DNA from 3 places in the Alteromonas sp. Cnat3-28 genome. Region 1 is predicted to be linked to each of the others. Evidence: predicted binding sites of a transcription regulator. Region 1 holds the regulator's gene; each other region holds the start of a gene.

Region 1 (10,246 bases):
TCTTATCTATGCGGACTGTTATAAAGCATCGATAGTTCATTACATGTTATATCAGATGGTAACTGCGGGCGGCCTTGGTGGCAAAGTTTAATGCAGGCTTTATACAACAAAGGCGCATTGACTGCGCCTTTTGTGGAGTGCTTCGTTAAAAAACGCAAGCACGATCCTGATTGTTGTATGTATTAAGTGCCTGAGCGCACACCTAGCATGTGACAGATGGCGTAGCTTAATTCACTGCGGTTCAACGTATAGAAATGGAAGTGTTTTACCCCTTCTTTAGCCAATACCTTTACCTGATCCATGGCGATGTTAGCACCTATTAGGTTACGTGTGGCTTGGTCGTCGGCATCAAGGCCGTCGAACATTTTGTGTAACCATCCCGGCACATGAACATTTGTGAACCCCGCAAATTTCACCAGTGTTTGGTAGTTGGTTACCGGCAAAATACCCGGAACGATATCTAAGTCGACACCCGCTGCGGCTGCACGGTCTCTAAATCGAAGGTACACACTCGTATCGAAAAAGAACTGGGTTATCGCTTCTGTGGCACCTGCTTCTGCTTTGCGCTTAAGGTTTAGTAAATCAAACTGCGCATTTGGTGCTTCAGGGTGCTTCTCTGGATAGGCAGCAACAGAAATATCAAAATCGGCAACGTCTTTTAGCAAGGCAACAAGATCAGAGGCATACATCTCTGTCTTTTCTACTCCTGGCGGTAAATCGCCACGAAGCGCAACAATACGGCGAATACCTGAGTCCCAGTAGTCTTTTGCAATTTGCTTAAGCTCATCACGGCTAGCATCAACACAGGTCAAGTGAGGAACCGCCGCGACACCGGTTTGCTGCTGAATGCGTTTTACAACGTCGTGGGTTCTGTCACGCTCACCGCTATTCGCGCCGTAGGTTACCGACATGTAGCTTGGCTTTAGTGGCGCTAGACGTTCAACTGACTTCCACAGGGTCTGTTCCATGGCTTCCGTTTTAGGCGGAAAGAATTCAAAAGATACATCAATATCACGCAGTTCCGACAGGGACTGGTTTAATGCATCGATACCTTGTGCGTAAGAAACCATGGCTTTTTCTCTCAAAAATGTATTCTTATAGACGTTTAGACGTCTAAATTAAAGAATATATGTCTAGACGTCAAGAGGTTTACACTGCTCAATTGACCTTTTCGTGAACTTGTTTAGAATTTCTCTTCATAACATAAAAAAGAGTAGACCGAGTTAGTACAATGGCAGAATGGAACGGTAAATATATTCACCCCTACGCAGAGCATGGCAAGAAGAGCGAACAGGTAAAGAAAGTCACTGTCTCTATACCTATTAATGTGCTTAAGGCGCTTACTGATGAGCGTACTCGCCGCCAAATCAATAATCTGCGTCACGCCACTAATTCAGAACTGTTGTGTGAAGCATTTTTACATGCGTTTACCGGTCAACCATTGCCTAACGATGATGACCTGCGCAAAGACAATCCTAATCGCGTACCGGCTGAAGCAAGACGCATTATGGAAGAAATGGGTATTGATCCAAGCTTCGAAAACGATGTGTCGGAAGACGACTGATATTTGGTATTAAAGAGAAACGGCGCTTTGTTGTAAGTTATTGCTAGTTGATAACCTACAACACGGCGCCGTTTTTTATGTACTTGTATTCTCTAAGCGCACTTTTTAGCAAATAAAGGTTGAGCACTAGCCCCTCCATTTTTTTGCCTAATGCGCCAGAATTTTATTCTTCTGGGCTTTCAGGCACGCGTGCAACGCCAGATTCAATCGCAGCCTTAGATACGGCGGTAGCAATACGCTCGCATAAACGCGGGTCCATAGGTTTAGGAATAATGTACTCCTTACCAAATGTCAGACTAGTACTCTTACTGGCAGCTAGTACTTCTTCTGGTACAGGCTCCTTCGTGATAGCACGAAGGGCTTCTACTGCCGCTACTTTCATTTCATCGTTAATGGCCGTTGCACGAACATCTAGTGCGCCACGGAAAATAAACGGGAAACACAGTACGTTGTTAACCTGGTTAGGGTAGTCCGAGCGTCCGGTAGCCATAATAAGATCTTTACGTACTTCGTGAGCAAGTTCAGGCTTTATCTCAGGGTCTGGGTTAGAACATGCAAATACAATTGGGTTTTCAGCCATCAAGGCCAGTGTTTCTGGTGGTAAAACATCCGGTCCTGACACACCAACAAAAATATCCGCACCTTCCATTACGTCTTCAAGCGTACGCTTGTCAGTATTGTTAGCAAATAGCTTTTTGTGCTCAGTTAAGTCTTCGCGACGAGTATGGATAACGCCTTTTCTGTCTAGCATATAAATACGCTCACGCTGGGCACCACACTTTATAAGCAGTTCCATACAAGCGACCGCTGCTGCACCGGCACCCATACACACGATTTTAGCGCTCTCTATGCTTTTACCTTGAATTTCCAGAGCATTAAGCATGCCCGCTGCAGTTACAATAGCGGTACCGTGCTGATCATCATGAAATACCGGAATTTTACAGCGCTTAATTAGCTCTTGTTCAATCTCAAAGCATTCAGGCGCTTTAATGTCTTCTAAGTTAATGCCGCCAAATGTGTCAGCGATATTCGCTACTGTATTAATGAACTCTTCGGTTGTACGATGCTTCACTTCAATGTCAATGGCATCCAGGCCAGCAAAGCGTTTAAACAGAAGGGCTTTACCTTCCATAACAGGTTTCGATGCCAGTGGGCCTAGGTTACCCAACCCTAAAATCGCGGTTCCGTTACTGATAACGGCAACCAAGTTTCCTTTACCTGTGTACTTATAGGCGTTATCTGCATCTTCGGCAATTTCTCTGACCGGCTCGGCAACGCCTGGGCTATAGGCAAGAGCAAGGTCATCGACGCTGTCGGCTGGTTTAGATAACTCTACGCGGATTTTTCCAGGCGTGGGTTTGGCGTGATAGTCGAGTGCGCGTTGTCTAAAATCTGACATGTAAAAAGGTATCCTTAGATGTAGGGTTCATCGGTGTTTTCGTTCACGCTCTGTAGCTATTTTATTGTCGTTATAGTTATAGTTATAGTTATAGGTAGATAAACGTAAGCGCGTTACAACCAAGTAATGACAAAAGTGATTATAAATAGTTGTTAGCACTAGGGCTTGCTGATCTTTGTTTTACAGCAATTATCAATACGCCCTAAGGTGGCATGTGGAAAAAGCAGACTAGGCGTTAACCGTTACTGATTTTGTTCACATACCTTAATGGATACAAGCCTCAAGTTTATGTACCCAAAAGCGCCACAAGTCTTGAAAGTAATGCATTATTCACAGAATTAATGCTCACTATCAAAGTGCCGATCGCAACTCTAACACAGCTAATCACTGTGTACATATCTGATCAGAATTCTCATATACCAATGTAGGTTAGGCATACTAATTAGACCAGTAAAATGGAGCTATAATTGCCATTCATGCTATTTATTTTGACTTGTCATAACATTCTGTAGGTCTATTGTGTGGAGGATAAAAACAAAGCTATCAAAGGGATCTACGTTCTCATAAATGCATTGGACAGAAACCCAAATCAGGAAAATAGAACGCAGGGAGACACCTCGTTAATTCTCCATCCAATATTTCTGATAAAATTCTGTGAAAGCCCACTCAAAATTCGCGCTGAAGGCGAGGATATGACAGAAAGAAAACTAATAACCGTGCTAACCGATGTGTGCGAAAGCGTAAAATCTAACAATAATGGATTTGTTTGGCTAACTCACGTAGGACATTGGAGAGCGCCGCAAGTGATTGCCGTGTTTAATACTGAGCAGGAGAAGCAGCGGGCGTTAACTAATGGTTGGGATATAGACTTCATAAACCAAGTGAATATTGCTTTGGCGTCAATTAAGTCAGTACCCGTTGGTATTTATTTTGATAGCGAAGAAGAGTGTAAGAAAGTGAGTGGCGGCAATTGGGATAGGCATTTATCTAATGTTAAAAACCTTCACTGAGTTCAGGTTACGCTGGATGTTGTAAATTAAGCTAAAAACGTTTTCAGAAACGCGAGTTGCAGGGCTTGTTACACTGGCTAGGTACTGGCCTGACGTAGGATAACGGCGGTAACGCGCAGTTTGGCACACCTTGTTTGAGTGAAGCGTGAATTTTAAGCAATAAAAAAGCGCCATAAAGGCGCTTTTTTCGAACTCGATATCAGGCTTACTTTTTGCCCAATGCACCGAAACGCTTCTTGAAGCGATCAACACGACCACCAGTGTCAACGTTACGTTGCTTACCAGTGTAGAATGGGTGACATGAAGAACATACGTCTAGGTTGATGTCTTTACCAAGCGTAGAGCGAATGTTCATTACGTTACCACATGAGCAAGTTGCTGTGATTTCTTCGTATTTTGGGTGGATATCTTGTTTCATTGGGTTACCTCACATAATAAGGCCGTATCGCTATACAACCCGAAGTCGCACACCATACGTTATTTAATTCAAATGATAAGTCGTTCAAAGAACAGCCTATCGCAAAAGAGCGGCGCATAATAAAGGATGGCAGGGGCTTGATCAAGCGGTTTTTGTATGGTTTTTGTATAACTGTTAGGCACGACAGCTAAACAAAAAACATTCCTTTTATGCTTAACAGCAAAGTATGTTTAAATATTTGGCTTTCAAGGCTCGGCCAATACACGCTAATACTAAGATGTACTGTTAACTGCAAAAATTGCTGTAACGTGTGGCTAAAAGAATAGTCTCGATATGAGTAGTTTCAATATATGACATTTAGTATGCGCATTGTGCGCGGCAAAAGTCATCAAACAAGGTAGAACGTTCGCAATGGCCTTTATCCAAGTTGCCGTGCCAGTGCCACTGCGCCAACTTTTCACGTATACCCACGATAACGCACTTAGTGCGGGTGTTAGAGTGGTTGTGCCTTTTGGCCCGCGCAAACTCGTGGGCGTTGTCGTTGAAACGCTACATAAAGCTGAAAGCGAAATTGACAATGCCAACAAGCTAAAAGCCATTGAGTCAGTTCTAGACGATACCCCAATTATTGACAATGTGTTGCTGAAAATGGCTCAGTGGTTGTGGCAGTATTATCATCATGCGCCAGGTGAGGTCCTGCACGCCATGCTGCCTGTTTTATTGCGCAAAGGCGAGTCAGCAGCGCCAACACCCCAAGACATGCTAATGCTTACCGAAAAAGGTAAACAAACGACTGCAGACACGTTATCGCGGGCGCCTAAACAGCAAGCGTGTTTTACTGCACTGGCCGGTGGTGCCTTATTAGCATCCCAAGCGCGCAAGCAGTATGGCGCACCTGCGGTCAAAGCACTTGTCGAAAAGTCATTGATAAGCATTGAAGAAGTCGCGCCTGAATTTAAGTCAGGCAGTTGGCTTGCCTCGTTATCGGTGTCTGAAAAGCCAATTCCAGATACTGAGCAGTCGGTTGCCATTGCCGCACTTAATCGTCAGCAGGGCAATTTCGCTGTAAGTTTGCTTGAAGGGGTTACCGGTAGCGGTAAAACGGAAGTGTACCTTCAAGCCATCGAACCCTTACTGTGCGACGGAAAACAAGTGCTTATACTTGTGCCAGAAATCGGGCTGACGCCGCAAACAGTGTCACGCTTTGAAAAGCGCTTTGGTATTGCAGTGGGCGTTTTACACTCTCAGCTTTCTGATAAAGAACGGCTACAGGTGTGGCAGCGATCAAAAGCAGGTGAACTTGGGATAATCATCGGTACTCGCTCGGCTATTTTCACCCCGCTGCACAACCCCGGCATGCTGATTGTGGATGAAGAGCACGACGAGTCTTTTAAACAACAAGATGGACTTCGCTACCACGCCCGTGACTTGGCAGCTATGCGGGCTAAGCAGCACAATATTCCTCTTTTATTAGGCAGCGCCACGCCCGCACTCGAAACACTTAATAATGCGCTAAGCGGTCGCTATGCCCATTTGCAGTTAACTAAGCGAGCGGGAGGGGCGAAAAGCACGCATCAGCATGTGTTGGACGCGCGTGACCAACCCATTCACTACGGTATTTCGCAAGGCTTGCTAACGATAATGCGCCAGCATATCAACGCGGGAAATCAGGTATTGGTGTTTGTGAATCGCAGAGGCTATGCGCCAGCGCTGCTTTGCCATCACTGCGGCGAAACCGTCATGTGTAAGCGTTGTGACCGCCCGTATACGGTGCATAAAGCGCAGAACCGCTTACAGTGTCATCACTGCGGCGGCATGCGCTCAATGCCATCAAACTGCGAAGCGTGCCATCACAATGAATTAGTTACGGCGGGTACGGGGACCGAGCAAGTCGAGCAAGGGCTTGCAAGTTTATTTCCCGGTGTTAAACAGGTACGAATAGACAGCGATACCGTGCGGGGCAAAGACAAACTGCACCAAACACTGGATGCAATAAACCGCCAAGAGTACCAGCTTCTGGTAGGTACTCAGATACTGTCAAAAGGTCACCATTTCCCTCATGTAACCTTAGTGGCGGTGCTAGATTGCGATGGCGCACTTTTTAGTGCCGATTTTAGAGCACCAGAAAAGCTCGCTCAGCTTGTAACTCAGCTTGCTGGAAGAGCAGGGCGCGCCAGTAAACCCGGTGAAATGTGGCTGCAAACTCACAATCCCCATCACCCTTTGCTACAAGATTTAGTGCACAATGGCTATGGGCATTTCGCCAGACACGCTTTAATGGAGCGTAAAGCGGCGGGGCTGCCCCCTTTTATTAGCCAGTTTGTCATTCGCGCAGAAGCGACCGACAGCAGTTTGGCCTATCGTTTTTTACAAGACAGCAAGCAAGTATTTCTCCAGCAGCATGCCATTGAGCTAAATGGCCCGTTTCCTTGTCTAATTGAAAAGCGGCAAGGCAGGTTCCGGTTTATGCTGATATGTAGCCATGAAAAGCGTGCGCCGCTTCACAATGCGCTGCGTTTGGCGCTGCCATTTTTACAGGCGTTGCCACAGGCAATGAAGGTAAGGTGGTCGATAGATATTGATCCTACCGATTTCAGTTAGCTTGTTGGGTAGCAATACGTTAAAATTTCCGCAGGATTGAAGTGCAGGAAAGCTGCTGCTTCATAAAGATTTGGTATATGACGTTTTCTTACGCATACAAACAACGATAACAAGTAGGAATATTGCCGACTATGGCTCAACGCGATTATGTCTCTCGTGGACGCTCTCCTCAAAAAAAGAAGCCGGCTGGTAAAGGTAGAAAACCAGCCAGAAGCGCGCAATCAAATGCGCAATCTAACGCCCCGGTTTCTGGAAAGCTTCCTATTGTGCGCCTTGTTGGCGTATTCGCATTGGTGATTGGCTTTGGTGCATTTTTGTGGTCAATAAAAGACAATGTAGAAGACGACGTGGATACACAAGCTTCACGACCTGTGGCTCCTACAGAAGAGACGTTACCTGAGCTTCCTGAAGAAGAATGGGAGTACATTAAGACCCTTCCAGGATATGAAGTAGAAGTTGAGGTCAAAGAGCAAGAAAAATCTGACAAACGCTATTTAATGCAGTGCGCCTCGTTTAGAACCCGCGCGCAGGCTGAAGAGATGAAAGCCAAAATTGCATTCCAAGGTTTAGAGGCGCTTATCAGACACAGCACTGGCAGCAACGGCGATTGGTTCCGCGTTATTCTGGGTCCTTACGAGTCTAAGCGTGATGCAGAAAAAGCCAAGCATAGTCTGCGTAAAGTGAACATTGCCACATGCCAAATTTGGTACTGGAATTTGTAGCAGTTTATTGATAAGGCATTGCCCTACACGTTTCACTTAGCGTCCGACAAACAAGAAACAGAAAGAAAATTTGCTTATGAAAAAGGCAGCGACTCTAAACACTGTCGACACTCACTGTTGTTAAAAGAGAGCGGTACCTTGTCAGATGGGCGATTATGCTTAAATCAAAGTGAGCACAAACGCTTACCGAATAAAGGATGGGTGTGTTGGCGAGAGTATGCACTCAATAAATGGTGTATTCAATAAGCACCTTATGCGCTAAGCCCGTATAGTAGGCAGCTCTGAGCGCACATTCTTTTGTCTTACCCTTGAAATTAAAAAGCCTCCCCCCACTTATTTGATATTGAATTTGAACGCTGCTGCCTTTGCTAGACGAAAAACGCAGCAGCGCCCAGCTAAACGGGGAATTAACGTGACAACGATTGTATCTGTACGACGTGGGAATCAAGTGGTAATGGCCGGTGACGGACAGGTATCACTGGGCAATACCGTAATGAAAGGTAATGCGCGCAAAGTGCGCCGTTTATACCACGACAAGATTTTAGCGGGCTTTGCTGGTGGCACGGCCGACGCATTTACGCTGTTTGAGCGCTTTGAAGCAAAGCTAGAAGCACACCAAGGCCATTTGACCAAAGCGGCAGTAGAGCTCGCCAAAGACTGGCGGACTGACAGGGCGCTTCGCAAACTAGAGGCATTGCTTGCCGTAGCAGACGAAACCGCATCGTTTATCATTACCGGTAACGGTGATGTGGTGCAGCCAGAACAAGATCTTATCGCGATTGGCTCTGGTGGTAACTACGCACAAGCTGCAGCTACGGCACTATTAGAAAATACTGAGCTAAGCGCAAAAGAAATTGCCGAAAAAGCGTTGACCATAGCGGGTGATATTTGCGTGTTCACTAACCATAGCCAAACGGTTGATGTACTAGATTACTAAGTAACAGCTGAGTGCTGTTATTGGCTTGCTGTCGCTCGTATGAATTTGAGTACAGCAAGCGCTGTTAGAAAAGGGTTTATTCATGTCTGAAATGACACCAAGAGAAATTGTTCACGAGTTAGACCGTCATATTATCGGTCAACAAGATGCCAAGCGCGCTGTATCTATTGCACTTCGAAATCGCTGGCGTCGTATGCAGCTTGAACCTGAGCTGCGCCAAGAAGTTACGCCAAAAAATATTTTGATGATTGGCCCTACGGGTGTGGGTAAAACTGAAATAGCCCGCCGTTTAGCAAAACTTGCTAACGCGCCGTTCATTAAAGTTGAAGCGACTAAGTTCACTGAAGTGGGCTATGTAGGTAAAGAAGTTGAGACCATCATTCGCGATCTTGCTGATATTGCAGTGAAGATGACGAAAGAAAATGAAATGAAAAAGGTTAAATTCCGCGCAGAAGAAGCAGCGGAAGAGCGTATTTTAGACGTTTTGCTGCCTCCACCAGAAGATGCGTGGGGTAATAAGGAAAATGTTGAAGATCGCGGTACGCGCCAAGCATTTCGCAAAAAGCTTCGTCAAGGAGACTTAGACGACAAAGAGATCGAAATTGACGTAGCACTTCCGCAGATGGGCGTAGAAATTATGGCGCCTCCAGGTATGGAAGAAATGACCAATCAGCTTCAGGGCATGTTCCAGAACTTGTCGGGTTCTCAAAAGAAAAAGAAGAAGCTGAAAATTAAAGAAGCGTTCAAACTACTTATTGAAGAAGAGGCGGCACGCCTTGTGAATCAAGAAGATTTGAAGGAAAAAGCCATTGAGTCGGTAGAACAGCACGGTATTGTGTTTATCGATGAAATTGACAAAATTTGTAAGCGCGAAGGTAACTCATCGGCTGATGTATCTCGCGAAGGTGTTCAGCGTGACCTGCTTCCACTTGTGGAAGGTTCAACGGTATCGACAAAACACGGCATGGTTAAAACCGACCATATCTTGTTTATCGCTTCGGGCGCATTCCAAATGAGCAAGCCGTCGGACCTTATTCCTGAGCTCCAGGGTCGTCTTCCGATTCGCGTTGAGCTATCTGCCCTTAAAGTAGGTGACTTCAAGCGCATTCTTACGGAGCCGAATGCGTCATTAACTCACCAGTACATTGCGCTAATGAAGACGGAAGGCGTGGATATTAGTTTCGACGATTCTGGTATTCAGCGTATAGCCGAAGCGGCATGGCAGGTGAATGAGCGCACTGAAAATATTGGGGCCCGCCGTTTGCACACCGTGCTAGAGCGCCTTATGGAAGACATCTCGTTTGACGCCTCTGAAAAGAGCGGTGAGTCATTCGTGATTGATGCAGACTACGTTAACAGCCACTTAGAAACCTTGGTAGATAACGAAGATCTGTCGCGCTTTATTTTATAATGCAGTTTTGAGATAGCGAATAGCTCAGCTAAAAAGCTTATCGGGTGTAACATGACCCAGTGAGCTTTTGAAAATAGAGTATTTAAGCCCAGAGATATGCTCTGGGCTTTTTATTTTTCATTCAAAAATCTTGTCTTAATATTGCTATATGACATTTTAACGTTGCCCTCCTGCAAAATTTTTC
Region 2 (10,246 bases), on a different contig from region 1:
CTGTAGGTACTGGAATATTACCGCCATTCGCCTGCGCTTCATTCATAAGCTGCGTGGCTTGCTCGGTAAGGTCCATCTCTACTAGTGACTTACCCACATTATGGCCTTGAGCAGCAATGAAAGTGTTGGCAATACCGCCACCAACAATCAGCTGATCAACTTTTTCAGCCAATGTTTTTAACACGGTCAACTTGGTAGATACTTTAGAGCCACCCACAATAGCAACCATTGGACGTTTAGGGTTGTCTAGCGCTTTGCCAAGTGCGTCTAATTCTGCAGCAAGTAATGGGCCAGCACAGGCTTTTGGTGCAAACTTAGCAACGCCATGAGTAGACGCTTGTGCGCGGTGAGCAGTACCGAACGCATCCATAACAAAGATATCGCAAAGTGCTGCGTACTGTTTTGCCAGTGTCTCGTCGTCTTTCTTTTCGCCATTATTGAAGCGAACGTTTTCAAGAATGACGAGCTCACCTTCGCTAAGCTCAACACCGTCTAGGTAATCTTTTACTAGCTTTACCGGCACATCTAGGGCGTCGTTAAGGTAATCAACAACAGGTTGAAGGGAGAACTCATCAGCAGGCTCGCCTTCAGTAGGGCGACCAAGGTGAGACATCACCATAACTGCCGCACCTGCGTCTAGGGCTGCTTTAATCGTAGGGATTGATGCTTTGATACGCGCATCAGAAGTTACTTTGCCGTCTTTTACCGGCACGTTTAAATCTTGTCTAATTAATACGCGCTGACCTTTTAGGGCCATATCGCTCATGCTTGGAATTGCCATCGTCTTTCCTATGTTAATTTAAATTCAGTAGAGCGTGTTTTGAAGGTAAGACACGCTCAAATTAACTGTGAAAGCTGCGCGGGCTGGTGCTACCAACCCTTGGCAGCATCAATGCTTTATTTTGCGTCGAACATCACTTTTGCGGTATCGAGCATACGGTTTGCAAAACCCCATTCGTTGTCACACCATACTAGTGTTTTAACCAGTTGTTTGTGACTGACTCTTGTTTGTGTGCCATCTACAATACACGAGTGAGGGTCGTGATTGAAATCTACCGACACCAAAGGCTCTTCGGTGTAGTCCAAAATGCCCTGTAAACGCCCCGCTTTTGCATTGCGAAGGGCTTGGTTCACTTGCTCAATCGTTACCTTAGATTGAAGCGTTACACTCAAATCCATGGCAGTAACATTGATAGTTGGCACTCGAACCGCAATGGCTTCGAATTTTCCCGCAAACTTAGGCAGAATGCGCTCTATACCGGCAGCAAGTCGGGTATCAACGGGAATAATCGACTGACTTGCAGCACGGGTTCTGCGCAAATCTTCGTGATAGGCGTCGATAACTTGCTGGTCGTGCATAGACGCGTGAATGGTTGTGATCGTACCACTTTCAACACCGAACGCAGCGTCTAGCGCTTGGATAACAGGAACAATGCAGTTTGTGGTGCAAGAGCCGTTGGAGACTAATTTTTGTTCACTGGTCAACGTGTCTTCGTTGGTTCCGAAAATGACCGTATTGTCTAAATCTGGTGACCCGGGTGACGAGAAAAGCACTTTGCCAGCGCCTGCATCTAAATGTGCTTGCCCCGATGCTCTGTCATCAAACTTGCCCGTACACTCAAGCACAATATCAACGCCTAAGTCTTTCCAGGGTAGGTCTTTAATATCGTTTACCGCAAGCAGCGTAATATCGTCACCTGCGACATTAAGCGTGTTATTTTCTAAGGCCACATCAAAACGGAACCGCCCGTGGGCGGTGTCGTATTTAAGTAAATGTGCTATGCCTTCGGGTTTAGCAATGTCGTTAATGGCCACCACGTTAAATTCGTTGTTGCGCCCACTTTCATACAGCGCGCGCAACACGTTACGACCAATACGACCAAACCCATTTATGGCAATATTTACCATAGGCTTATCTATTACCTCTTACAGAGACAGTGCAGCCTCTACTACAGCGTCAGTGGTAATGTTGAAGTGCTTGAACAGGTCGCCCGCAGGTGCAGATTCACCAAAGGTGTCCATGCCTACGATAGCACCATTAAAGCCAACGTACTTGTACCAGCTATCTTTAGACAAGGCTTCAACCGCTACGCGTTTAACTACGCTAGAAGGTAGTACACTTTCACGGTAGTCAGCAGACTGTCGGTCAAATACGTCAGTTGATGGCATAGACACTACGCGAACGGCTTTGCCTTGCTCGGTCAGTTTCGCTGCTGCTTCAACGGCTAGCTGAACCTCAGAACCGGTACCAATAAGAATAAGCTCTGGCGTACCTTCACAGTCTTTAAGTACGTAACCGCCTTTAGCGATATCTGCAACTTGTTGAGCCGTTCTTTCTTGCTGTGCTAAGCCTTGGCGTGTGAAGATTAGTGTTGTTGGGCCGTCAGTGCGCTCAATAGCAGACTTCCACGACACAGCAGACTCAACCTGATCACAAGGACGCCAGTTATCAAGATTAGGCGTTGCACGTAGCGCAACCACCTGCTCTACTGGCTGGTGTGTTGGGCCGTCTTCACCTAGACCAATTGAATCGTGGGTGTAAACGAAAATTGCAGGCTGCTTCATTAGCGCTGCCATACGTACCGCATTGCGTGCATATTCCATGAACATTAGGAAGGTTGCACCGTATGCCTTAAAGCCACCGTGAAGGGCAATACCATTCATCATGGCAGACATACCAAACTCACGTACACCGTAATAAATGTAGTTACCTGACGCATCGTTCGCTTCAACGCCTTTGCTGCCTTCCCAAATAGTAAGGTTAGAACCAGCAAGGTCAGCAGAGCCGCCTAATAGCTCAGGAAGTAGTGGACCAAATGCGTTTAGTGCATTTTGCGACGCTTTACGTGAAGCAATATTTTGTGGGTTAGCTTGAAGCTCAGCAATAATTGCATCTGCTTTTTCGCTGAAATCTGCTGGCAACTCGCCATTTACGCGGCGTTTGAACTCTGCCGCAAGCTCTGGGTAAGCGGCTTCGTATGCCGCGAAAGCGTCATTCCACGCGCTCTCCGCGTTTGAACCTTTCTCTTTAGCATCCCAACCCGCGTAAATATCGTCTGGAATTTCGAACGCGCCATGGCTCCAGCCAAGCTTTTCGCGAGTGGCTACAATTTCATCTTCACCTAGTGGTGCACCGTGACAAGACTCGGTACCTTCTTTATTAGGCGAGCCGAAGCCAATAGTGGTTTTACAACAAATAAGCGTAGGCTGCGCGGTGTTCGCTTGCGCCTTTTCAATAGCGGCTTTTACTTGCTCTGCATCGTGACCGTCAACGCCATCGATCACTTCCCAACCGTAGCTCTTAAAGCGTGCTGGTGTATCGTCAGTGAACCAGCCTTCTACTTCGCCATCAATTGAAATGCCGTTGTCATCCCAAAACGCGATAAGCTTACCAAGGCCTAGTGTGCCGGCTAGTGAACATGTCTCGTGTGAGATACCTTCCATCAAGCAGCCATCGCCTAAGAATGCGTAGGTGTGGTGGTCAACAATATTGTGACCATCTTTGTTGAATTGTGCCGCTAGCACTTTCTCGGCAAGCGCCATACCCACAGCATTACTGATACCTTGGCCTAGTGGGCCAGTGGTCGTTTCAACACCTGGCGCATAACCGTACTCAGGATGGCCTGGCGTTTTTGAATGCAATTGGCGGAAGTTCTTTAATTCTTCTATTGGCAGTTCGTAGCCCGAAAGGTGAAGAAGAGAGTACAACAGCATCGAGCCGTGACCATTTGAAAGCACAAAGCGATCGCGGTTAGCCCAAGATGGGTTTGCAGGGTTGTGTGATAAGAAATCACCCCATAGTACCTGTGCGATATCAGCCATCCCCATTGGGGCACCTGGGTGACCAGATTTAGCTTGTTGAACGGCATCCATGCTTAATGCACGGATTGCATTGGCGAGTTCACGACGAGAGGGCATGTTGTCTCCTGATTTATTTTGTATCTTTTGTTTCGTATCTTAGCGGGCTAGGCAAGCTAGACGAGCGTAGAGGTAAGGCGTTCGCTCTACTTCTTTATACGAATGAATGTGGCGTTATTCTTACCTATGCCACCTTACAGTTCAATGGGTTTTGATTGCCAATAGTGAAAGTCTTAGTAAAAAATGGTCTATACCTTATCCATCACGTATTCCCAATACATCAAAAACGGTTATATCTAACGTCTGGTTTTACTAGTACATCATTCGCTTTACCAATTTCGTCCTGGATAACCCCATTAGTGATCGGGTTGTGTCAACTATTCGTAACGAAGAGACTTTTAGACGTCTAGAAGTAAAGACTGGTATTTATAACTTGTTTTAGTACAATATACGACTATTTTGATAATTTAACGCTTACGGAGCATTTATGGCCACGCATTTATTCACATCCGAGTCAGTGTCTGAAGGACATCCGGACAAAATTGCTGATCAGATCTCAGATGCGGTTCTTGACGCTATTTTAGAACAAGATCCTCGCGCTCGGGTGGCCTGCGAAACGTATGTAAAAACCGGTATGGTTTTGGTGGGTGGTGAAGTAACTACCTCTGCATGGGTAGATATTGAAGAGCTTACCCGAAAAACAGTTAAAGAAATTGGCTACACGCACTCAGATATGGGCTTCGACGCTGATTCATGTGCGGTATTAAATGCTATTGGCAAACAGTCACCTGACATCAATCAAGGTGTTGATCGCGCAAGCCTTGAAGAACAAGGTGCTGGTGACCAAGGTCTAATGTTTGGCTACGCTAGCGACGAAACTGACGTACTAATGCCTGCGCCAATCACGTACTCTCACCGCCTTGTTCAAAAACAAGCCGAAGTGCGTAAATCTGGTAAGCTAGACTGGTTACGCCCAGATGCTAAAAGCCAAATTACTTTCAAATATGAAAACGACAAGCCTGTTGGCATCGACGCGGTTGTGCTTTCAACCCAGCACTGTGATTCAGTAAGCACTGAAACAGTTCGCGAAGCGGTAATGGAAGAAATTATTAAGCCAGTGCTGCCTAGTGAATGGATTGATGGAAATACACGCTTTCACATTAACCCAACGGGACGATTCGTTATCGGTGGTCCAATGGGCGACTGTGGCTTAACAGGTCGTAAAATCATTGTTGATACTTACGGTGGTATGGCCCGTCACGGTGGTGGCGCGTTCTCTGGTAAAGATCCATCAAAAGTAGACCGCAGTGCAGCATACGCGGGTCGTTACGTTGCTAAGAACATTGTTGCAGCAGGTCTTGCTAAGCGCTGTGAAATCCAAGTGTCTTATGCAATTGGTGTGGCAGAGCCAACGTCTATCAGCATCGATACCTTCGGTACAGGTGTGGTAGATGAGAAAACGTTAGTAGCACTGGTCCGTGAACACTTCGACCTACGCCCGTATGGACTTATTCAAATGCTAGACCTTGAGCGCCCTATTTATCGCCCAACGGCTGCGTACGGTCACTTTGGTCGTGACGAATTCCCATGGGAAGCAACAGATAAAGCAGAAGCGTTAAAAGCATCGATTTAATTCGATAACCCAATAACGCTTTTAAATACGCCGCTCAGTTTTTATAACGCTTTGCAAAAAAGTGTTTGTATAAACTAGCGGCGTTTTTATTTGGCTCGCAAAATCAACGAAACAAATAAAAAACAGCAAAGAATATTTTCATCATCTATTTTTTGCAGCTATGCTTAAATAACGAACACACTATCGCTTGTAGTTTCTGGTTGTTTACAAGCCATGATAACAACAACTTGGGCTCTTCCATGAATGTGGTTACTGGTATTCTTCTGGCACTTACTTTGGCTGCGTCTATGGCGGCTTCCCCCGTGCTCGCGGAAATGAATGCTCCCCACTACAGCCCTATCCAATTCAAAAGCAAAAAAATAGCCCGGTGGCAGCTAAATAGTATGTACCGCATTCAATCTACAACCGAAACTTATCTATACGACAACAGTTATACCTACCCAGCGGGGTCACAAGGTATGTTTAGCGCCAGCCGGCGGTTTAACACTTGGGTTCCGCAAAAGGTCTATGCAACGTACAAAACCAACAATACCGCCTTTCAGCATTACGCAGAGTGGCTTTATTTACCTCATGATGTAGGTACTTTTACTCGGTTGGGCTGGCTGCTTGGCAAAAGCGAGGGTTTAAACATGGCGGTAGAACTTGAACATAGGCAAGTTGGGGAAGAAGAGAATATGGCTCTCTCATTGGGCGTCAATTACTTGTTTTAAGTCATCCTTGTTTTAGGTCACCGCTACATTGCATTCACAGTGTGCTTTTAGTATTAAACCCCATCATAAAGACGAAACGTAGTTGCCGTTATGCCAATGATAAGGTTTTTGCGTAAGTCTGTTGAATTACCATCGCGTCGGAACTCGCTCTATGACGCTTAACATCAAGTTGGCTCGCAAGACGGCTTTTCACCTCATGCCATTGATTCATTTGTGCTTCAGACAAAATATATTCCAATGCTCTACACGTAAAAGACATTTCTACCTGCGCTGCGGCGTAGAGCTTAATTAGCCACGGGTTATCAACGACCCAACCGTCACTGTAAACCACCGTATTGCCAAGGAAGTTATTTAACTCAAAACAGACTTTTCGAGGCTCTTCTCCTCGAGTTTGCAGCATCTGCTGCGTTATGCCGTGCAGTGACTCCGCTTTTCGATCCCAGTGAACCCACGAGTCAAAGGGCCGAAGTAGCTTACACCACTTTGCACCATCATAGCGCACGATACCTATTTCAATAGGGTAACTCGCTGCGCCAAATCCACTTGCTTCAATGTCTATTATTGTTGGCAGGGTATTCTTTCGCACTCACGCTCCAAACCGCTGTTTATCCTTGCTTGCAACATACGCAAACCATTTTTATCAGGCGGTTTTACTGCTACCTCGTCACCAGAGGAACAACTAAACAACGTCGAGCACTGTTTAGCAAATGTACAACCACTCTTCTCGAAATATAAGCTAATAGTAGAATCGTGCCACAATTAATGCGCACTCGTTTAGTACACCAACCCGTCGCCAGCGCTCAAAAATCTCGTAAAAGCTCTCAAAAAAGCATCAAACTTATACTAAAGGATAAGACGTTTACGCTAAAAGACTGAGCGCATTGCTATACACTTTTAAGGTTAACATTTAGGTAGCCTATTCATGCGTGCACTTTCTATCTTTCTCTCGCTGGCTTGCGTCTTTTCAATTTTTACTGCAAGTAAAGCATTAAGTTCAACGGAACCTCTGGTGATTGGTATTGATGCCGATCTTTCAGCGGTAGCTGTTGAAGGTGGCATCGCTATTACAAGAGGGGTCGAGCTTGCCGTCGACGAAATAAATGCCGCTGGTGGGATTCTAGGTCGTCAAATAAAAGTTATTGCGAAAGACCATCGCGGCAACCCAGCTCGAGGTGTATATAACATTGAGCAATTTTCCCAAACTCCCAATTTACTTGCGGTAGTAGGCGGCGTTCATACACCTGTAGTTCTCGCTGAAGTCGACCCAATACACGAAAAAAACATTTTGATGTTGGTTCCTTGGGCAGCGGGGACGCCTATTATCGACAACGGGCACTCACCGAATAACATATTTCGCGTGTCGGTACGCGACGCTGAAGCAGCGTCAGTCCTAATTAATCACGTCAAATATATGGGGCTTTCAAATATCGCGTTGGTATTGGAAAGAACAGGATGGGGACGCTCAAACCTTGAATCATTAACACAAGCTGCAAGTAATAATGATATTGATATAACAGCAACCCAATGGATAAATTGGCAGCAGAAAGACTTTTCTGAGGATATCGCGGCAATAAAAAGCGCGAAAGCGGAAGCGATTATTCTTGTCACTAACGTTCCTGAAGGTGTTGTGGTACTCGATGAGATGGCAAAACAAGGCATCGCCTCTCTCCCTGTTGTGTCGCATTGGGGAGTCGCGTCGGGTCAGTTCGCCTCTTTACTTGCAAAGCCCATCGCTAACTACAATGTTTCAGTACTTCAAACCTTCCACTTCAACCACCAGAAAAATACCAAGGCGAAAAGCTTGTTAGAAGCCTATTATAGTAAGTATGGCTTGGTGGATGCGACTGCGATTGGTGGTGTGACAGGTTTGGCTCATGCTTATGATTTAACTCATTTAATCGCGGCAGCTGCCGCGAAAGCTGGTAGTATAGAAGTAGACGCATTACGCGGTGCGCTAGAGTCTCTTCAAAATGTGCAAGGTGCAGTGAAGCACTACACAGCTCCATTTTCAGAGGACAGACACGATGCACTCTGGGCAAAGGATTATTTTATGACTACGTTTAACGAAAAAGGTCACTTGGTAACAACGGGCGTGCAATGATGCAGCAGCCCCCAAGGTTACGCTCTCTTCTGCTTTCAAGCATGTTACCGCGACTGGTTTTACTCGTCGCGGTTTTGTCTATCATTCTGTTTGCTCTCTCTTTCCACTTCATTGTTAAACAAACCGACCAGCTTCAACAACAATCCGTTGATGGTTTAGAACAAGATATCAATTACATTGTTAGCGACACCACTAGACAGCTAGCAGACTTGGCAGCTAACGATATCATCATCAATTCTTTGGTTGATTTCGAGCAAAGGGATAATTACCTTCCCATGTTTTTCCGCTCGTTAAATTTAACTCAGGCGAAAAGTGTCGAGTTTGCGCTATTTGATTTTGCCGGGAACCGGGTGATTGATAAAAACTGGAATGCTGTTGTCCCCGAGTCGCTCAGTAGTGCATGGCGCCAGCAAACCCTTGGTTCATCTAATGCATACTCCTCGGTATCAAAGTACGGCGTCTTAATAAGCGTTCCAGTGTTACTTAGAGGCGTAGCGGAAGGCGCACTTGTCATGTATGTGGATAGCTTGCAGTCTTTGCTCGCGCCCTATCCCAGACTGACTAACCAGCTTGTTACCGACTCTAGTGGGCATGTCCTGTTTAGCAGTGAGCCCTCACTCATTGCTCCCAACTCAAGCTTTTCCGATTTTGATGACAGCGGCTACGCTATAAAAAAGGCTGATTGGCAAAATCTAACCTTATACAGCGTGAAACCCACCATCACCGCATACAGAGAAGCCGCATGGACTGGGATTGTATTGCTGGCAATGATTGTAGGCTTCGTATTTATCATTTTGCATATGGTGAGTATGACGGGAACGCTTGCCGAGCGAACACTTTCGACTTTGTACAATGACATTAAGAATCGACTAAACAGTGATGATAAGACCTCACTACGCCTTGATAGTGACGTTGAGGCCCAAGAACTTGCGGATATTCGCGAAGCGTTTGACAAACTGATTTGGGATCTAACAGAGGTTTCACTGTCTAACGAACAGTTTTCCAACGTGTTGGAGTCAATGGGCGATATGCTTGTTGTGGTTGATCAAGACAAGCAAATTTTACTTTCTAACAAGCGCTTCGACGACTTTTGTCATGACCAGTACGGTGAAAAGAACGGTATTTTGAAGTTCATTATGCAAAAGCTCGCTTCTTCACAGAGCAATGAACTTACACACTTTTCGGTATCAACCGGCCAAGAGCGGTATGTTCATTGGACTAAAACATCACTGGCCGATGCTAATGGCAATATTCGTGGTGATATCTATGTTGGTAGCGACGAAACTGAACAACGCTCTCTTGAAAGTCACGTTAAAGTGCTCACTCACGCTATGGATGAAGCAACCGTGTCGATCATCATTTCGGACATTAAGCGCGTCGGCCAACCAATAATATACGTAAACAGTGCCTTTGAAGAGCTTACAGGCTACAATCGTGAAGAAATAATCGGTCATAATTGCAGGTCGATGCAGGGCGATGAAACCAGCAAGCAGACAGTTGACCAAATCCGCAAGGCTATTGCAGTGCGCGAGCCTATTGAAACGACGCTGCTCAACTATAAAAAAGACGGCAGCGCCTTTTATAATCGTTTGAATTTAACGCCGGTAAAAATAAATGGTGAAGTCACTCACTATATCGGGTTTCAACAGGACGTTACTCAACAACGACAAACCGAACAGTATCTTCAGGATGCGCGAGAAAAAGCGGAAGAGTCTGCCCGTCTTAAATCGAGCTTCCTCGCTAGTATGAGCCATGAAATACGCACGCCAATACACGGTATTTCTGGTGTTTTGCAGTTAATGGCTAGCTCTGAACTCACTGAGGAGCAAAAGCACTACCTGTCTCTTGCTAAGTTTAGTATCCAAGGCCTTTTACATATCGTAAATGATATTTTGGACTTCTCTAAAATTGAAGCTGGCCAATTGCAAATTGAAGAACACCCAT
Region 3 (10,246 bases), on a different contig from region 1:
TGGTGCGCGACGTGCGAGAAGGCCAAGAGCTATTTAGTAAATTAAGCAAAGTGACAGGGCGTTTTTTAGATGTTGCACTAGAATTAGTGGCGACAGTACCGTTTGACGAGAACATTCGTAAAGCAGTGCGTAAACAAACAGCCATTGTCGATGCTTACCCTGGTTCACCGGCAGCCGTTGCAATAACACAGTTGGCGAGCAAAGCCTTAACATGGCCTATTCCAGCGCAGCCAGGTGGCCATTTAGAGTTTTTCATTGAACAATTAGTTGCAGAAAAAGCCGTAGGAAGTCAGCGTTGAACAGCAAGGCAGCCGCTTATCAACAACAAACCGATAAAGCGCAGTTAGTCGAAAGACATGCGCCATTGGTTAAGCGTATAGCGCATCACTTGATAGCGCGATTGCCGGCTAGTGTTCTTGTAGACGATTTAATTCAATCAGGCATGATTGGATTATTAGAAGCCGCGCGAAACTTTGATGGTTCAAAAGGAGCCAGCTTTGAAACGTTTGCCGGTATACGCATTCGCGGTGCTATGCTAGATGAAATTCGCAAAGGGGATTGGACACCGCGTTCAGTTCACCGAAATGGCCGAGCGATCACTGAAGCAATTTCGCAAGTAGAAAGCGAAACAGGCCGCGATGCTAGAGATTCTGATATTGCTGATAAGCTTAATGTAAGCTTGCAGGACTATCACCAAATGCTTAATGAAGTAAATGCCGGAAAGCTGGTAGGTATTGAAGATTTAGGTGTGTCAGAAGATGTTATTTCGACAGAGCAAAATCGAGGTAGCGACGCACCACTGGAAGATTTGATGCAAGGCGCTTTCCAAAAAGCGCTTGCCCATGCAATTACGACATTACCTGAAAGAGAAGCGATTGTACTTTCGCTGTATTATGATGAAGAGCTGAACCTAAGAGAAATTGGTGAGGTTCTTGATGTAAGTGAATCGAGAGTCAGTCAAATTCACAGTCAGGCCATGTTAAAACTCAAATCACGAATGAAGTCGTGGCAAGCTGACGAAGAATAGAAATTAATAACAATTAACCCCTCACTGGAGGCTATTTTGGACAAAAGCATGAAAATTCTCGTGGTCGATGATTTTTCTACCATGAGACGTATCATCAAAAACCTACTTAAAGATTTGGGTTTTTCCAACATCCAGGAAGCGGATGACGGAAGTACTGCATTGCCTATGTTGCAGCAAGGTGATTTCGATTTCGTAGTTACCGATTGGAACATGCCTGGAATGCAGGGTATTGACTTGCTTCGCGCGATTAGAGCCGATGACAAGCTCAAGCACCTACCAGTACTTATGGTTACTGCTGAAGCGAAGAAAGAGCAAATTGTTGCCGCTGCGCAAGCAGGTGTTAATGGCTACGTTGTTAAGCCGTTCACTGCAGCAACACTTAAAGAAAAATTAGATAAAATATTCGAACGTTTAGGTTGATCCAGACGCTCACCAGAGAAATGAGGTTTACTGGATGTCAACGAATGTAAACGTTCCAATTTCGTTGGAAGAAGCAAAACAGCTTGTCACCTACCTTGAAGAGGGTGACAACGCTTCAGCCAATGCCCTATTAGAAGCGGCCTCAATGAAAGAAAACGTTGAGTTATTTGCCGAAGTAGGGAAACTGACGCGTCAGCTCCATGACGCGCTGAATAATTTCCAAATAGACGACCGCATTAAAAATCTCGCGACCGATGATATTCCCGATGCACAATCCCGCCTAACCTACGTAATTGAAGAAACTGAAAAAGCTGCTAATACTACTATGGATGCCGTTGAAGCGAGCATGCCTATAGCTGAAATGCTGTCGGCGCGCATCGAAAAGGTTATGCCTGAGTGGAAGAAGCTGATGAATCGCCAAATAGAGTTGGGTGAATTCAAGGCTTTATGCGCAGACTTAGACGAATTGTTGGAAGAAGGTTCGGCACAGTCAGCTAAACTTACACAGTTACTTACAGAAGTATTGATGGCTCAAGGTTATCAAGACTTAACTGGTCAGGTTATTCGCCGCGTTATCGACTTGGTTAAAGAAGTGGAAGACAGCTTAGTTAACATGCTTACCATGTTTGGTGAACGCGACGGTGCAGAACAAACTAAACCATCCAGCGTTAAGGCCGATAAGGTTGACGGTGTAGAGGCAGAAGGCCCTATCATTGATGCCGATAAGCGCGACGACGTCGTGTCAGGCCAAGATGATGTAGATGATCTTCTGTCTAGCTTAGGTTTTTAGGGGAGCGGGCGCATGTCGTTTGATGTTGACGAGGATATATTACAGGACTTTCTAGTTGAGGCTGGAGAGATACTTGAACAATTACAAGAACAGCTCGTTGATCTTGAGAACAATCCTGAAGATGCGGATTTGCTGAATGCAATTTTCCGTGGTTATCACACAGTTAAAGGGGGAGCAGGGTTCCTGTCTCTTACCGAGTTAGTAGAAATTTGTCACGGTGCGGAAAACGTCTTTGACGTAATGCGTAACGGGCAACGAACACTAACCCCTGAACTGATGGATATTATTCTGCAAGCCACAGATGTGGTTGTTGAAATGTTTGAACGAGTGAAAGCTCGGGATCCATTAGAGCCAGCAGACGCACACCTAGTCGACTTGTTACACAAACTAAGTCGCCCGGAATCTCCAGATGAGAATATTTTTGGTGAACAAAGCGCGCCGGCGTCAGAACCTGAGCCCGCGATTGAAGAGCCAGAATTAGTTGTTGAAGAGCCTACTGCACAGGCACCAAGCTCTGGTGATAGCGGCGGTATTGACGAAATCACTGAAGATGAGTTTGAAGCGCTGCTTGATGAGCTTCATGGCTCTGGGGCACCAGGACAGTCCTCAGCGGCTAAAAGCGAACCTGCAAAGGCTGCTGCACCTGCTGCCGCTAGTGATAACGACGATATCACCGACGAAGAATTTGAAGCGCTGCTCGATGATTTACATGGCAAAGGCAAGTTTGGTGGTGAAGAAGCTGCGCCAAAGGCAAATACACCAGCTCCAGCACCAGTTACGCCGAGTGCAGCTGGTGATGAAGAAATCACCGATGACGAATTTGAAGCACTGCTTGACCAACTGCATGGCTCAGGGCAAGGGCCTACCAAGCAGGGAGCCGTTTCAAAGGCGCCAGAGCCTCCTGTAGATAAGGCAGCAACAGAAGCGGTTCAAAAAGCGAAACAAGCAGCGCCAGCTGCGCCAAAAGCGACGCCTGCTCCTAGCGCCGCAGCGCCAGCTAAAGCAAGCGCACCTGCTGCACCAAAAGCAGCGCCTAAAAAAGATGAGAAGAAGGCGGCACCAGCTGCGCCTCCTGCTGAGACTACAGTACGTGTAGATACCAAGCGCCTTGACCAAATTATGAACATGGTGGGTGAACTCGTACTAGTGAGAAACAGGCTAATAAGCTTGGGTATCAACAGTAACGACGAAAGCATGTCCAAAGCCATTGCCAACTTAGATGTGGTAACGGGCGACTTGCAAGGTGCGGTAATGAAAACCCGCATGCAACCTATCAAGAAGGTGTTTGGTCGTTTCCCTCGCGTTGTTCGAGACCTCGCTAGAAGCTTGAAAAAAGAAATAACCCTTGAGCTTGTGGGTGAGGAAACTGATTTAGACAAAAACCTGGTTGAAGCACTGGCCGATCCACTTGTGCATTTGGTGAGAAACTCCGTCGACCATGGTATTGAAATGCCTGATGACCGTGCTGCAGCGGGTAAACCGCGCATGGGTACGGTTCAGCTATCGGCATCTCAAGAAGGCGATCATATTCTTCTAACCATCGAAGATGATGGTAAAGGAATGGATCCTGAAAAGCTTAAAGAAATTGCTATTAGTCGCGGTGTACTAGACGCAGACGCAGCTGCACGTATGTCGGATGTTGAAGCGTTTAACTTGATATTCGCGCCAGGGTTCTCAACCAAAACAGAAATTAGTGATATTTCTGGTCGCGGTGTGGGCATGGACGTGGTTAAGACCAAAATTAACCAACTTAACGGCACCGTGAACATTGATTCACAGCTAGGAAAAGGCACGCGACTGGATATCAAAGTTCCGCTAACGCTAGCCATTCTTCCGACGCTAATGATTGTTGTAGGAAAACAAACCTTTGCGTTACCATTAGGCGCGGTGAACGAAATAATAAATATGGACATCAAAAAGACCAACACGGTCGATGGCCAGCTAACAATGATAGTTCGTTCAAAAGCAATTCCGTTGTTCTTCCTTGGTGAATGGTTGATTCGAGGTCCCAAAAACATCGATAGAGAAAAGGGACACGTTGTTGTAGTGCAAATTGGTACACAACAAGTAGGATTCGTAGTAGACGCGCTAATAGGCCAAGAAGAAGTGGTTATTAAACCTCTTGATGCATTATTGCAAGGCACGCCTGGTATGGCGGGAGCCACGATTACATCAGACGGTGGAATTGCACTAATTTTAGATATTCCGAGCCTGCTTAAACGGTATGCGCGTAAACCCATCAAGTAAGGCGATGAATTAACAGGAATAATAATCCATGGTCTTTAAAGTCCTTGTCGTGGACGACTCGACTTTTTATCGTCGTCGAGTAAAAGAAATACTCGATGGCGATAGGGAACTTGAAGTTGTTGGGGAAGCGAGAAATGGGCGCGATGCACTCGAAAAAGCAGAAGCGCTTAAGCCGGATGTGATAACGATGGATGTTGAAATGCCTGTCATGGACGGCATTTCAGCTGTAAAGGCCATAATGGACAAGCGGCCTACACCTATTCTTATGTTTTCTTCGCTTACGCATCATGGTGCGCAAGCGACATTAGATGCGTTAGAAGCGGGCGCGCTCGATTTCTTACCGAAGAAATTTGAAGATATCGCGCAGGACAGAAAAGACGCATCGCGCTTGTTGTGTACAAAAGTACGCTTAATAGCGCGTCGTGGTATTGGTCTTAAGCGTCCGTCGTTTCGCTCTACAGAGGCAAGAAAGCTTCCTGATAATGCGCCAAAGCAGGCGTTCTTTAAAACATCAGGGTTGCTATCAGGGCATAAAGACGCAGCCAAACAACCAACCGTTTCGTCTGTAAGAGCGACGGGAAAGCACTACAAGTGTTTGGCAATTGGGGCTTCTACAGGCGGGCCTGTGGCGCTTCAAAAAGTGCTGTCTCCTTTACCTGCAGAGTTTCCATACCCCATTTTGCTTGTACAACACATGCCAGGAACATTTACTACGGCATTTGCACAGCGTTTAGACACAAACTGTAAGATTAGAGTAAAAGAAGCCGAGCACGGCGACATTCTAAAACCAGGTCATGCGTATCTTGCTCCCGGTGGGAAGCAAATGTTGCTAGAAACCATAGGTGCGAATAAACGCATTGCCATTGTTGATGCAAGTGCGAGTGGCAAGGTGAATTATAAGCCCAGTGTTGATCTCACTTTCAGTTCTCTGGCTAAAGCTTATGGTGGGGATGTATTAGGAATTATATTAACGGGTATGGGAGCTGACGGCAGAGAAGGATGCCGAATGCTCAAGGAAAAAGGCGCAACGATTTGGGCTCAAGACCAAGATTCCTGCGTTGTGTACGGTATGCCTCAAGCTGTAGCCGTTGCCAATATATCCAGTAAAAATATAAACATTGATGATATGAGCAGTTGCGTTCAAACCGAAATGCGATAGCAGTTTGAACAGTAATGGAACAGCAAATATGAAAGTGTGGACAGTAGCGAATCAGAAAGGTGGTGTAGGAAAGACTACCACTACGGTGAGCCTTGGCGGCTTGCTTGCACAGCAAGGCAAGCGAGTGCTCATGATTGATACTGATCCACATGCATCGCTGAGTTATTACTTCGGTATCGATGCAGAAGCGTCAAGTCATTCAGTTTACGATATTTTTATTAAGTCTAATGACATTACGGCCGATAATGTTATGGATTGTCTGTGCCCGACAAAGTTAGACAACTTATATGTGCTTCCTGCAACAATGGCGCTCGCGACCTTAGATAGAACGATGGGTAGCGAACAAGGTATGGGCTTAGTCCTAAAAAAAGCGTTGGCAAAAATCGCAGGGGAATTTGATGTTGCTATCATCGATTGCCCTCCAGTGCTAGGGGTGCTGATGGTTAACGCTCTTGCAGCGTGTGACAAGGTTATCGTGCCTACCCAAACAGAATATCTGGCGCTTAAAGGGCTAGACAGAATGATTCGTACCATGGAAATTATGGGACGTTCGTTGGACAAATCCTTTGATACTGTGATTATTCCAACTATGTTTGATAAGCGCACTAACGCGGCGCTTGCATCGCGAAAGCGCTTAATGAATGACTATGGTGAGCGCGTGTGGGAAGGGGTTATTCCCGTCGACACGCACTTCAGGGATGCAAGTTTAGTACAGCTTCCCATTTCCGCAGCGTACCCCAAAACACGAGGTGTGTCTGCGTACGAGAAACTATTAGCGGTATTGGAGAAATAACGAGAACATGAGCAAGCAATCGCCTTTTGCCCGTGAAGAAGTGATGGAGGCATACCTTGATAGCCTCCTCAAAGAGCCAGAAGCACCGGAAGATGTGACTGCGCGCACGGCAAAATTGCTCGAGCAGGCTTCTCAGCAGATGGCTGAAACGGCACTTGCTTCTACCGCCAATGAAAGTGAGCCGCAATCGAATGAACAAGAAGCGATAGCGGAAAAGGTTACATCGTTAATTGAAACGCAAAAAGCAGAGACAATTGAAGATGAACAGCAACAGTCTCACGCAGAAACTTTAGTAGAAAATGAACAAGAAGCTGCGTTAAACCGCGCTGAAAAAACAAAAGTTCCACTAAAGGATACTCTCGGTTTTCGCTTTCAGGCGCTATTCTTTGAGGTTGCAGGGTTAACACTTGCGGTGCCTTTGACGTCGCTAGGTGGGATCCACCAAATTGAGAAGATTGGCCCTTTATTTGGAAAACCTGATTGGTTTATGGGTGTAATGTTGCACAGAGAGTCTAAACTAAGTGTTGTTGACTCTGCAAAATGGGTAATGCCAGAAAAATATGACGAAAACCTCGCACAATCGCTTAACTACCGATATCTTATAATGTTAGGGGAAAGTGCGTGGGGTCTGGCTAGTGAAAAGCTAGTCAATACGGTCAATTTGACTACCGATGATGTTAAATGGCGCGAGTCCACAGGTAAGCGTCCCTGGTTAGCAGGGATGGTTAAAGAAAAAATGTGCGCGTTAATTGACGTTGAAGAATTAATATCTATGCTTAACAAAGGCTTAGGCAGTAACGACCAGACGCCATAGTATTGGGAGCCAGGTTCATGAGCGACGAAAGAATAAATAATAACGCCACCGACAGCAACGACGAAGTCCTTCAATGGGTAACGTATCGCTTAGGTGAAGAAACTTACGGTATCAACGTGATGCAAGTTCAAGAGGTCTTGCGTTATACCGAAATAGCCCCTGTACCCGGTGCACCTGACTATGTACTTGGTATTATCAATCTGCGTGGTAACGTAGTAACGGTTATTGATACACGTGCTCGTTTCGGATTACCGCCAACAGAAATTACTGACAATACCCGTATCGTTATTATTGAGTCTGACGAGCAGGTGGTTGGTATTCTGGTGGATAGTGTCGCTGAGGTGGTTTACTTGAAATCTTCAGAGATTGACAGTGCCCCTAACGTAGGTACTGAAGAGAGTGCTAAGTTTATCCAAGGTGTAAGTAACCGCGACGGCGAACTGCTTATTCTTGTAGATCTTAATAAATTGTTAAGCGACGAAGAGTGGGATGAGCTTAGCAACATCTAAATAAATGAATAGGCGGTATTGATTATAATACTGCCTACATTTCCCCAAGGGTTATGTCCATGGATTGGCAGCTTGCTGCACCTACCTTATTAGAGCTCATACTGTGTATTCTTGTAGTTATACTCATTGCCGCGATGGGTGTGCTGTATTCACACATTAAGCAGTTGCGTTCTGCATTAAGCGAAAGCGAACATGCTAACGCAGAGGCTATTGCCCGCACTGAAGCCCTTGCTAAAAATGCAAATAATCAACAAACTGAGGCGCAAGCACGCACCTTGGTGATCACTCGACACCTTCAAGAGTTAGACGAAAAGCAAACTGATATTGAAAACCAGCTTCGAGAACTCAAGCTTCAAGATCCTTCCCTACGCCTATATCAGCGTGCGGCGGACTTAGTCAAGCAAGGCGCTAGCATTGATGAAATTATTGAAGCCTGCGACATTCCTCGTGCCGAAGCTGAGATGTTGGTAATGGTGCATAAACAAAATAATTAGTATTTTTGAGCATCAGAGAAAAAACGTTTAGACGTCTAGACGTAAAGATGTTGACATATCGCCAGTTATAGACACAATACAGATATTGTAATTTATCACTGGAGCCCTCTATGCCAATTCGTATTCCTGAGCAGTTACCCGCGCAGAATGTACTACTAGGTGAAAACATTTTTACCATGGACATGGACAGGGCTGCCAATCAGGATATTCGTCCTCTTGAAGTCGGTATTCTTAATTTAATGCCGAACAAGATAGAAACAGAGGTACAGTTACTTCGCCTGTTATCGAACACGCCACTGCAAATAAACGTGGATTTAATTCGAATTGATAATCAAGCGCCGAAGAATACCCCGCAATCGCACATGGATGCTTTCTATCACGACTTTTCAGCGGTAGCGAATAAGAAATACGATGGCCTCATTGTCACCGGTGCGCCTCTCGCGCTTATCGATTACGAGGAAGTAAAGTACTGGGAAACCATGACCACCATATTGGAGTGGGCGCAGCGTCACGTGAACTCAACCCTTTACTTATGTTGGGCTGCTCACGCCGCCATGTATCACTTTTACGGCATTACACGAGAGCTTAGAGACGAAAAGTTTTCAGGTGTCTTTAAACATAAAGTGAATGACCCGAACAATGAGCTATTAAGAGGCTTTGATCCTTCTTTTTACGCACCACATTCCCGTTATGGGCATATTAACACCTCGTTGTATAACAGCGTCGATGGACTTAGTGTTGTTGCAGAGTCTGACGATGTAGGCGCTTATATTGTGGCGTCAGAAGATAAGCGCATGGTATTTGTAACGGGTCACCCGGAATACGATCCAGATACACTTAAAGACGAGTATTTTCGAGATATTGCCGCGGGACAAACGCCAGTAATTCCAAAAAACTATTTTGAAGGGGATGATCCAGCCAAGTCTCCTATTGTACAGTGGCGCTCACACGGCAGCCTATTGTTTACAAACTGGCTGAATTATTATGTCTATCAGACCACGCCTTACGATTTAAGTCAGCTTGCTGAAAAGTCACAGCCAAAGAGGTAGCACGTGAGCCAAAGACCAAATTCTAGCGCGCAAGCAACGCTTACAGAAGCCGCTAAAAAGCGCATCCTTATATTAGATGGCGCCATGGGCACCATGATCCAGCGCCATAAGTTAGAAGAAGAAGATTATCGCGGAACACAGTTTGCCAACTGGCACTGTGATGTAAAGGGTAATAACGATTTGTTGGTTCTTACCCAGCCCGATATCATCTATCAAATTCACTGTGATTACTTTGAAGCTGGCGCGGACATTATTGAAACGAATACGTTTAATGCTACGACTATCGCTATGGCCGATTACGATATGCAGGCTCAATCCCGTGATATTAATTTAGCTGCAGCTAAATTGGCGCGTAAAGCTGCCGATGAGTTCACAGCAAAGACACCCGACAAACCCCGTTTCGTGGCAGGTGTACTTGGCCCAACAAATCGCACTGCTTCAATTTCGCCTGACGTTAACGACCCAGGCAAACGCAATGTTACTTTTGACGAACTCGTGGAAGCGTATAGCGAGTCTACCGAAGCGCTCATTGAAGGCGGTGCAGATTTAATCATGCTGGAAACCATCTTCGATACACTTAATGCGAAAGCGGCAGCCTATGCGGTAGAGTCGGTTTTTGAAAAGCTAGGTATATCGCTGCCCGTTATGGTGTCTGGCACGATTACCGATGCCTCAGGGCGCACGCTGTCTGGTCAAACCGCGGAAGCGTTTTATTATTCCATGCGACACATCAGTCCATTCTCATTCGGCTTAAACTGTGCTCTTGGGCCAGACTTACTGCGCCAATACGTGGATGAAGTGGCTACTGTTAGTGAGTGCTTAATTTCAGCGCACCCTAACGCTGGTTTACCCAACGAGTTTGGTGAATACGACATGGAAGGCCCTGAAATGGCCGAGCACATCAAAGAATGGGCGCAGTCAGGGCTAGTGAATGTCGTAGGTGG

The links. Region 1 encodes MetJ, which represses methionine synthesis genes. Its sites were predicted from a motif close to TAGACGTCTAGACGTCTA; they were not measured.
Region 2: the regulator MetJ is predicted to act here: its motif matches at 4,258-4,275, upstream of metK (methionine adenosyltransferase).
Region 3: the regulator MetJ is predicted to act here: its motif matches at 8,282-8,299, upstream of metA (homoserine O-succinyltransferase).

The regions. Positions count from the first base shown of each region.
Region 1 covers NZ_JAKREY010000007.1:100,062-110,307, forward strand. Annotated here, with positions in the region: gene metF (methylenetetrahydrofolate reductase) at 183-1,070, opposite strand; gene metJ (met regulon transcriptional regulator MetJ) at 1,232-1,564, shown strand; gene MHM87_RS09295 (malic enzyme-like NAD(P)-binding protein) at 1,728-2,963, opposite strand; gene MHM87_RS09300 (hypothetical protein) at 3,656-3,973, shown strand; gene rpmE (50S ribosomal protein L31) at 4,179-4,391, opposite strand; gene priA (primosomal protein N') at 4,803-6,992, shown strand; gene MHM87_RS09315 (cbb3-type cytochrome oxidase assembly protein) at 7,124-7,714, shown strand; gene hslV (ATP-dependent protease subunit HslV) at 8,127-8,651, shown strand; gene hslU (HslU--HslV peptidase ATPase subunit) at 8,734-10,062, shown strand.
Region 2 covers NZ_JAKREY010000026.1:8,201-18,446, forward strand. Annotated here, with positions in the region: gene MHM87_RS18225 (phosphoglycerate kinase) at 1-781, opposite strand, end outside; gene epd (erythrose-4-phosphate dehydrogenase) at 898-1,908, opposite strand; gene tkt (transketolase) at 1,927-3,918, opposite strand; gene metK (methionine adenosyltransferase) at 4,346-5,491, shown strand; gene MHM87_RS18245 (hypothetical protein) at 5,731-6,201, shown strand; gene MHM87_RS18250 (exonuclease domain-containing protein) at 6,290-6,787, opposite strand; gene MHM87_RS18255 (ABC transporter substrate-binding protein) at 7,124-8,302, shown strand; gene MHM87_RS18260 (ATP-binding protein) at 8,299-10,246, shown strand, end outside.
Region 3 covers NZ_JAKREY010000004.1:138,987-149,232, forward strand. Annotated here, with positions in the region: gene MHM87_RS06015 (MinD/ParA family protein) at 1-299, shown strand, start outside; gene MHM87_RS06020 (RNA polymerase sigma factor FliA) at 296-1,027, shown strand; gene cheY (chemotaxis response regulator CheY) at 1,064-1,447, shown strand; gene MHM87_RS06030 (protein phosphatase CheZ) at 1,482-2,237, shown strand; gene MHM87_RS06035 (chemotaxis protein CheA) at 2,250-4,484, shown strand; gene MHM87_RS06040 (chemotaxis response regulator protein-glutamate methylesterase) at 4,513-5,643, shown strand; gene MHM87_RS06045 (ParA family protein) at 5,672-6,436, shown strand; gene MHM87_RS06050 (chemotaxis protein CheW) at 6,444-7,250, shown strand; gene MHM87_RS06055 (chemotaxis protein CheW) at 7,268-7,759, shown strand; gene MHM87_RS06060 (DUF2802 domain-containing protein) at 7,819-8,253, shown strand; gene metA (homoserine O-succinyltransferase) at 8,364-9,302, shown strand; gene MHM87_RS06070 (homocysteine S-methyltransferase family protein) at 9,306-10,246, shown strand, end outside.